2 regions of the Caldifermentibacillus hisashii genome follow, and region 2 is predicted to be linked to the other one. Evidence: predicted binding sites of a transcription regulator. Region 2 holds the regulator's gene; the other holds the start of a gene.
What was found. The regulator LexA, encoded in region 2, represses DNA repair genes until DNA is damaged. The targets are predictions, from matches to a motif close to CGAACATATGTTCG.
Positions count from the first base shown of each region.

Region 1: a site for LexA is predicted at 1,973-1,986, ahead of uvrB (excinuclease ABC subunit UvrB). Genes of this name have one in related genera too.

Region 1 is NZ_CP155467.1:3,219,064-3,223,826, reverse strand. Features, by position in the region: gene NSQ14_RS15690 (formate/nitrite transporter family protein) at 52-879, opposite strand; gene NSQ14_RS15685 (CsbA family protein) at 1,494-1,733, shown strand; gene uvrB (excinuclease ABC subunit UvrB) at 2,076-4,064, shown strand; gene uvrA (excinuclease ABC subunit UvrA) at 4,071-4,763, shown strand, end outside.
Region 2 is NZ_CP155467.1:1,809,916-1,814,678, reverse strand. Features, by position in the region: gene sirA (sporulation inhibitor of replication protein SirA) at 1-444, opposite strand, end outside; gene NSQ14_RS08580 (DUF896 domain-containing protein) at 596-829, opposite strand; gene NSQ14_RS08575 (YneB family resolvase-like protein) at 842-1,519, opposite strand; gene NSQ14_RS08570 (hypothetical protein) at 1,560-1,739, opposite strand; gene lexA (transcriptional repressor LexA) at 1,885-2,505, shown strand; gene glnA (type I glutamate--ammonia ligase) at 2,994-4,331, opposite strand; gene NSQ14_RS08555 (MerR family transcriptional regulator) at 4,426-4,763, opposite strand, start outside.

The DNA.
Region 1 (4,763 bases), 1.4 Mb from region 2:
GGTGGTTTTTAAAGGGAAAAAATAAAAGGAAAATGATCACCAAACGAATCTTTATTTAGCAATAATTTTCTGCTTTTCATCTCCTGCATATATTGGCACTTCTTTTTTAATTCCTTGCCTATTTACATACCAATTTGTTGCTCCAACAAATAACCCACCACCAACAATGTTTCCAAGTGAAACAATGAGCAAATTAAAAGCCGCTCCTGTCAAGGTAATAGTATCCGGGTGAGGGACTGATAAAGAAATAGAAAATAACGCCATGTTGGCAATACTATGCTCATAACCGGAAACAAAGAAAGAAGTGACCGTCATCATGATCAACATAACCTTTGCTGCAAAATTGTCGGTTTGCAACGGGAGCCAAATGGCCAGACAAACAAGCCAGTTACATAGAATACCGCGAAAAAACATTTCCCCTGTCGTTAATCCAATCTTGCCTGTCACCGCACTAAATAAATAGTGGTCAGCTGGAATATCTTTAAATAAACCCGTCTGAACAAATAAAAAAGTAAAAAACAAGACGCCGATTAAATTTCCAAGATAGGTAACACCCCAAACATACAGGGTTTCTTTCAAGGAAGTCTTTTGATCCAGACTGCCCATTGTCATGTACATCGTATTCCCGGTAAACAGCTCACCGCCACCAATCACAATTAAAACTAACGCTAGTGAGAAGGTCATCCCGCCGATTAAGGATGTGGCCGGTGATCCGGTTGCCCTGAATGCGTCTCCAATTCGAAAGGCAAAAACAACCGCAAACGAAATATAAACTCCTGCAAGCATCGCCTTTGTCCAAAATTTCTTTGGGTCATTTTTCAGCATATCGGCTTTTTTTACAGATGTATCAATGGCTGTACTTAATGCACTTGTAGACATAGAAAAACTCCTAACTTTTTTAATGTATTGTGATCAAAATCACAAGCAACATTAATATACCGATTTTTCTATAGTCAAACAATCCTTTTATAAAAAGTTTCTAAGATTGGTCATAATTTTGTTGTTAATCGTAAATAATTAAACCTTCTTTCCAGGAGAATAAGGAAAAAGATTATCATGTCCATTTTATGCAAGTAACAAGAACGGAAAGTTATCCACAGAGGAACCCTTTATATCCACAACTAATCAAAAATTATCCACATAATAACTGCAGTTAAGCACAGAAAAATCACAACTTATCCACATAACTAACAAAATTGTTCACGGTAGTTGGAAAATGTACACAAGTCAGAAGTTAACTTTAGAAAAACTACTCGGAAGATGTGGAAAAGTTATCCACAAGCGTTTAAACATACGAATCCGGCAAAATATGATAAAATATAAATTGTATTTTATAAAGCAAAAGCAGGGACTGGGAGTGGTTCCGACGAAAATATAAAAGCCGATCATTATGCAGTTGGTACTCATAAGATTGGAAAAATTGGAATAAAGGTACGTGGAATAAACTTCTTCGGACTGACTCCTAAACTGATTATATATTTTGGAGTGAGGGTATGCTTGGAAAATTAATTGCCGGATTAATCTTTCCGTGTTTGTTGGTCATCTTATTTTCACGAGTAACTTATAATCATATCGTCGGATTGCTGTTAACATTGGCTCTGATTTCTGTGTCCGCATATAAAGGTTATACTCATTCATGGCCGTTGATTATTATTGACGGTATTTCGTTGACGATAGGATTTTGGTATTCAAAACGCATGGTAAAAAATTTTAAAAGAAAAAAGGATGAATGAGGTATAAAATCGCTTATCACAATTTGTTAGGCGGTTTTTTTTTCATCGGGGAATGAGGATAAGTTCTTCATACCCTGTGGATAAACAGTGTAAAAATTGTGTATAACGTTAATATTGTGGTTAATTAAATTTACAGCTGGGACTGTATCATTTGAAGTTTTTCTTGAGGCGTCCTTAAATCCGCGGAATGGGCATCCTCGTTGGAAATTTATACATTCGCCTAACCTATAAAAATTAAACGAATATTCGTTCGCAAAATAGTGGCTTTTCTGTTATGCTTTTGGTAAAATAGATTCTGTGAATGATGAATGTACGGACCCAAAAAATAATGGGGTGATTTAGATGGAAAAAACAAAGGATCAATTTCAGTTAGTGTCAAAATATCAACCTCAAGGGGATCAACCGCAAGCGATAAAAGAGCTGGTTGCGGGCTTAAAAAACGGCAAGAAACATCAAACATTGCTGGGGGCAACCGGTACAGGGAAAACTTTTACCATTTCTAATGTGATAAAAGAAGTGAATAAACCAACGTTAATTATTGCTCATAACAAGACATTGGCAGGGCAATTATACAGCGAATTCAAAGAGTTTTTCCCAAACAATGCCGTTGAATATTTTGTCAGTTACTATGATTATTACCAACCCGAAGCCTATGTACCACAGACCGATACGTATATCGAGAAGGATGCAAGTATTAATGATGAAATTGATAAGCTGCGACACTCAGCGACATCGGCATTATTTGAACGTCGCGATGTCATTATCATAGCCAGTGTATCCTGCATTTATGGGTTAGGTTCACCGGAAGAATATAAAGAACTTGTATTATCACTAAGGGTCGGCACGGAAATCGAGCGGAATGAACTGCTTCGGAAATTGGTTGATATCCAGTATACCCGAAATGATATTGACTTCCATCGGGGTACCTTCCGGGTTCGCGGTGATGTTGTGGAAATTTTTCCATCTTCACGAGATGAGCATTGTATCCGTGTTGAATTTTTTGGTGATGAAATTGATCGAATTCGGGAAGTCGATGCGTTGACGGGCGAGATTATCGGAGAACGGGAACATGTGGCGATTTATCCGGCTTCCCACTATGTTACACGGGAAGAAAAAATGCAAGTCGCCATTAAAAATATTGAACAAGAATTACAAGAACGGTTAAAGGAACTCCGGGATCAAGGGAAGCTTTTAGAAGCACAAAGATTGGAACAGCGGACAAATTATGATTTGGAAATGATGCGGGAAATGGGTTTTTGTTCAGGAATTGAAAACTATTCCCGTCATTTAACCTTAAGGGAAGCGGGCGCTACCCCATATACGTTGCTCGATTATTTTCCAGAGGATTTTTTAATCGTTGTTGATGAATCCCATGTAACGATTCCGCAAATCCGGGGTATGTATAACGGAGACCAAGCAAGAAAAAATGTACTTGTTGAACATGGCTTCCGCTTACCATCTGCCCTGGATAACCGACCGCTTATGTTTGAAGAATTTGAAAAACATATCAACCAAATTATTTACGTTTCAGCAACTCCGGGACCATATGAATTGGAACATTGTCCGACGGTGGTTGAACAAATTATTCGTCCGACCGGCTTACTGGATCCGATTATAGAGGTCCGTCCGATCAAAGGACAAATTGATGACCTTATCGGAGAAATTCAAGAACGAATTCGGAAAAATGAGCGGGTTCTTGTAACGACATTAACGAAAAAAATGTCCGAGGATTTAACCGATTATTTGAAAGAAATCGGGATTAAAGTTCAGTATTTACATTCTGAAGTAAAAACATTGGAGCGGATTGAGATTATTCGTGATTTGCGACTGGGCAAATATGATGTCATTGTCGGGATTAACTTGTTACGGGAAGGACTTGATATTCCGGAAGTGTCCCTTGTTGCCATTTTAGATGCAGATAAAGAAGGATTTTTACGGTCAGAACGTTCATTAATCCAAACGATTGGCCGGGCAGCGAGAAATGCAAACGGAAAAGTCATTATGTATGCGGACCAAATTACTCGTTCAATGGATTTCGCAATCAATGAAACAAAACGGCGGCGCCAAATCCAAGAAGAATATAATCGGAAACATGGCATTACCCCGAAAACGATTCAAAAAGAAATTCATGATGTTATTCGTGCAACCATTGCCGCTGAAGAACAGGAAGAATACAGTACGACTGATAAATATGGAAAGTTATCTAAGAAAGAACGGGAAAAATTAATTCAAAAATTAGAAGTGGAAATGAAAGAAGCAGCCAAAGCACTTGACTTTGAACGCGCTGCTGAATTGAGAGACTTGGTATTAGAGTTGAAAGCAGAAAGGTGACGATAAATGAAGGATCAAATTAAAGTAAGAGGTGCACGGACAAATAACTTAAAAAATATTGATGTCGATATTCCCCGTAATCAACTTGTAGTATTTACGGGGTTATCCGGTTCAGGAAAATCTTCGCTGGCTTTTGATACCATTTATGCAGAAGGTCAACGTCGGTATGTCGAGTCCCTTTCTGCTTACGCCAGGCAGTTTTTAGGACAAATGGACAAGCCGGATGTTGATTCTATTGAAGGATTATCTCCGGCTATTTCTATTGACCAAAAAACGACCAGTCGGAATCCCCGTTCAACTGTTGGAACAGTTACGGAAATATATGATTATTTGCGATTACTATATGCTCGTATTGGTCACCCGATTTGTCCGAACCATGGCATTGAAATCACCTCACAAACCGTTGAACAGATGGTCGATCGTATATTGGAATATCCGGAGCGGACCCGGATTCAAATCTTAGCTCCGGTAGTCTCCGGCAGAAAGGGGACGCACGCCAAAGTTCTTGAAGACATAAAGAAAGAAGGGTTTGTCCGCGTCCGTATTGACGGAGAAATGCTTGAATTGAACGATGATATTGAGCTGGAAAAAAATAAAAAGCATTCCATTGATGTTGTCATTGACCGGATTATTATAAAAGAAGGAGTCACAGCACGGCTGACCGACTCATTGGAAACAGCATTGAAACTAGGACAAGGA
Region 2 (4,763 bases):
GGATAGAGTTTCCAAATAATGATGATCCTTCATCGGTTTAATCCAACCAAAACGTCCATTATCCAAATCAACAACTAGAAAATTGAATTCAGTCTTTCTTAACGCTTCCATAAATATCATATCGATATCCATTGTCCCGGTCGATTGCATAACACATTTTTTTGGATATATTTTAAAATTAACTGAACCTCGACTGTTTTCTACGAGAAACATCCCATTATTCATAATGAAATCTTTTCTTCCTTGTAATTGTTCGATTAGTTGTTTATAAATTTGGATTGCCGGTATCGACGAAGAAATATAGTCAATTTGTTTTGAAAGGATCTTTTTCGTTTTATTATTTGCTGTTTCATATTCCTTAAATAAATGATAAAAGAAATACTCTCTACCATAGTAAAAATTTGCAAATAATTCCTTAATGATATACATATCGTATTTTCTCATAATCTCCCGCCCCTTTTTCGTATAATTGGACAAATCTTTTATATATATTTTAATAGGCGGGAGACAAAAAAAATGTCGCTTTATTGAGAAAAATTTCTTCTATATTTGTCGAATTCTTGTAGTCTTTGGTCAAACACTCATTTTTAAATGATTAATGGTATCTTTTTCGTTTCTTAAGTTGCTTCAATTTTTCAGGTGTAACATCATTTCCATTCGGATCAATGACTGTTACATTTTCAATTGTTTTTTTAAATGAATTTCGGAAGGATTGCAAATATTCACTTCTCAATTTTGACTGTTCTTTTGCTTCTTCCACTGTCAACCCTTCCCTTTTCTTCTTTGCTGCCAATTCATTAATTCTGGCCAGTTTTTCTTTTGAAAGCATATGAAAACTCCTTTATTTATAATTAACATGGTTATCTTTGTTATTGACTTGCATTTCTTGACAATATTCTTGAAAACGTCTATGTACGGTTGCCTTGGATACTGAATATCCGAATCCCCTTAACGTTGCGGCTATATCTGAAAAAGTCAGTCCCATGTTTCGTAATCGAATAATTTCTTCCAATGGAACTTCTTTTCTATCACGGCCGGCATTTTCACCACGATTTGATAAATTCTGCTCCGGTCTGTATCCGGCCCGAACAGCACGTTCCATCCCGCGCTTGATTTTACTGTTATGTAACTTTCTTTGGTATTCTTCCACAAGACTTATAATTTTTAATACCATTGAATCCGCTTCGGAAATTTGTAATTCACCTTGATGAGAGATTGTATAAATTTTTACTCCCAGTTTAAACAATACGTGAAGAAGGGCGATTTTTGCATTCCCTCTGGCAAGTCTCGTTTCATCTTGAATTAAAAGTGCTTGGATTTGGTGTTCTTTAATTTTCTCCAATATTTCAAGGATACCAGGTCTGTCAAGATCATACCCGCTTGCTTGCTCACAAATTGTATCAACGACTTGAAATTGATACCTTTCTGAAAGAGCTTTAAGTTCTTCTTCCTGTCTGGCCAATGATGTTTCTTGTGACTCTTTTTCCGTACTTACCCGACAATAGATGATCGCTTTCAAAACAACACCTTCTAAAACATTGTTTGTATTATAGTATATATTATTCATTCATACTTGTCATTTCAACCGTATATTGTTCTAAATCTTTATGATCCTCTATTTTTTCCGTTTCATCGCTTGAGGATGATAATATATGTACATAAATGAGTCCACAAATAAATGAAATGAGTAATAATAGAATCACATAAGAATAATTTTTCCACAATTTTTGCAATAACATTCGATCACCCCGTTAACGAATATTAGTTCGTAACCTTATTATAAAACGAACGTATATTTGAGTCAAGAAAAATTTCGAACTTATGTTTGTCAAAATAATGTCAGTTATGATATACTATAGAAAAATATGCTAAGGGGTGTTGAATATGACTAAATTATCCAAACGTCAACAGGAAATTTTAGATTTTATTAAAAAAGAAGTAAGAGAAAAAGGGTATCCACCATCGGTTCGTGAAATTGGTGAAGCGGTTGGTCTATCCTCCAGTTCAACGGTACACGGTCATTTAGCCAGACTTGAGAGCAAAGGACTAATCCGCCGCGACCCTACTAAACCGAGAGCGATAGAAATTCTCGACAATAAAGGGTTGAATGAACCTGATGTTCCTGTGCGGAAAGTGCCAATTGTCGGTAAAGTAACCGCCGGAATGCCTATTACCGCTATTGAAAATATTGAAGACTATTTTCCTCTGCCGGAAAAAATTGCTCCCAGTGGAGATCCTGTTTTCATGTTGGAAATTATGGGAGAAAGTATGATTGAGGCAGGTATTTTAGATGGAGACTATGTAATTGTCCGACAACAAAGTACCGCAGAAAACGGTGATATCGTTGTCGCTTTAACTGAGGACAATGAAGCAACTGTAAAACGTTTTTATAAAGAGAAAAACTATATCCGACTACAACCGGAAAACGCAACAATGAACCCAATTATTGTTCCGAATGTTTCGATACTTGGAAAAGTAATCGGCGTCTATCGACAAATATATTAAACTTTTATAATCATAAGAAAAGCGCAGAGCGCCCGCTTAGCGACGTACAAACTGGAGCGCCCCGCAATGAGAACAGATTTGCTTCCTCGAATAGGCATCGCACGAAGAAAAAGCGATTAGCTTTTTCGAGGACTTTGAATAATCTTCCTTGAATAAGCATCGCACGAAGAAAAAGCGAGTAGCTTTTTCTAAGGAAAAGGAAACACGGTGAGGGACGAGCCGATGTTGACTTATCGTAGTGAAGCTACTCCTAGAGTGAACTTCATGAGTAATCTTCCTTGATATACTTCATGAAGCTTTGCGACGAGCTGAACATCCGCTTCCTCGAATAGGCTATGGCGCAGGAGCACATTAAAGGGGAGTTAGTTTCTCAGTCGCTGGCGCTCGTAGCTAGACAATAAAACTAATCCCAAGTTAATTGCTTGTATTTTTATACTTTCTTATACTATATGAAAGGGTGCCTCCCAAAAAGGAAGCACCCTTAAAAATTAATATAATTTCAAATATTGTTCTCTCTCCCAAGGTGTCACTTGCGTACGGAACATATCCCATTCAATTTCTTTCGCTTCGATAAAGTTTGTTAAAATATGTTCTCCTAAAGCTGACATAATGATATCATCTTCTTGCAATTTCTCTAAAGCTGATTGCAATGTTCCGGGAAGATCATTAATTCCTTCTGCCTCACGTTCTTCTTTTGTCATGACGTAAATATTTCGATCTACCGGACTTGGAGGTGTTAGTTTGTTCTTGATACCATCTAATCCAGCTTTCAATATAACCGCCATAGCTAAATACGGATTAGCAGACGGGTCTACGCTACGCAATTCAATACGGGTACTCATCCCTCTTGAAGCAGGAACCCGAACCAATGGACTACGGTTTCGTGCCGACCATGCAACATAAACCGGTGCTTCATATCCCGGTACTAACCGTTTGTATGAGTTAACTGTTGGATTTGTAACAGCCGTAAAGTTTGGCGCATGTTTCAAAACTCCAGCCATAAATTGATAGGCTGTTTCACTTAATTCCAATTCACCTGTTGGATCATAAAATGCATTGGCACCCTCTTTAAACAAAGAAATATTACAGTGCATTCCGGAACCGTTAATTCCAAAAAGCGGTTTTGGCATAAATGTTGCGTGAAGACCATGTTTACGTGCAATTGTTTTTACAACCAGTTTAAAAGTTTGGATTTCATCACAGGCAGTAACAACATCTTCGTATTTGAAATCAATTTCGTGTTGACCGGGTGCTACTTCGTGATGGGATGCTTCAATTTCAAAACCCATATCTTCCAGTTCAACGACAATGTCTTTTCGACAGTTTTCACCTAAATCAGTCGGTGCCAAATCAAAATAACCGCCATGATCGTTTAATTCCATTGTCGGTTCTCCGTTAGCATCCAATTTAAACAAGAAAAATTCAGGCTCAGGACCTAAATTAAATTGTGTAAAACCGAGTTCTTTCATTTCTTCAACAATTCGTTTTAAATTGTTACGCGGATCTCCCATAAATGGTGTACCATCCGGATTGTAAATATCACAAATCATCCGAGCCACTTTACCACGACCGGCCGTCCACGGAAAGACCACCCAAGTATCTAAGTCCGGATATAAGTACATATCACTTTCTTCAATACGGACAAATCCTTCAATCGATGAACCGTCGAACATGATTTTATTATCCAGTGCTTTTTCAAGTTGGCTCAATGGAATTTCTACGTTTTTAACCGTTCCTAAAATGTCTGTGAATTGCAAACGTATGAAAGCCACGTTTTCTTCTTTTGCCATCCGAATAATATCATCGCGATTATATTTTTTTCCCATTGTCTTTTTCCTCCATCATTTTCTTTAATAATCTTTAACTCTATTGATTGTGATAACCTCATTAATACGAATGTGGTTCTTTTTTTGTATGCTCCTAGTGAAAGAAACGATACATGTCCCCTTGCCGTAAATCAGAACGATTGATTCGACTGTTGGTAAGTAACTCATTCCTTAAGATCTTTCTTAGTTCTTTTTCCGAAATTTCTTGGTCTCTTTCCTTTTTTCGGTTTTGCTTTTCTAACTTTTCCAGTTCCTTCATCGCAAAGATTTGTTTAATCCCTGCGATATTAACGCCTTGATCTAAAAGGTCTTTAATTTCCAAGAGCTTATCGATATCATTCAAAGAAAACATTCGCTGGTTCCCTTTTGTCCGTGCCGGAACCACCAATTGATGTTCTTCGTAGTACCGAATTTGTCTCGCTGTAAGTTCCG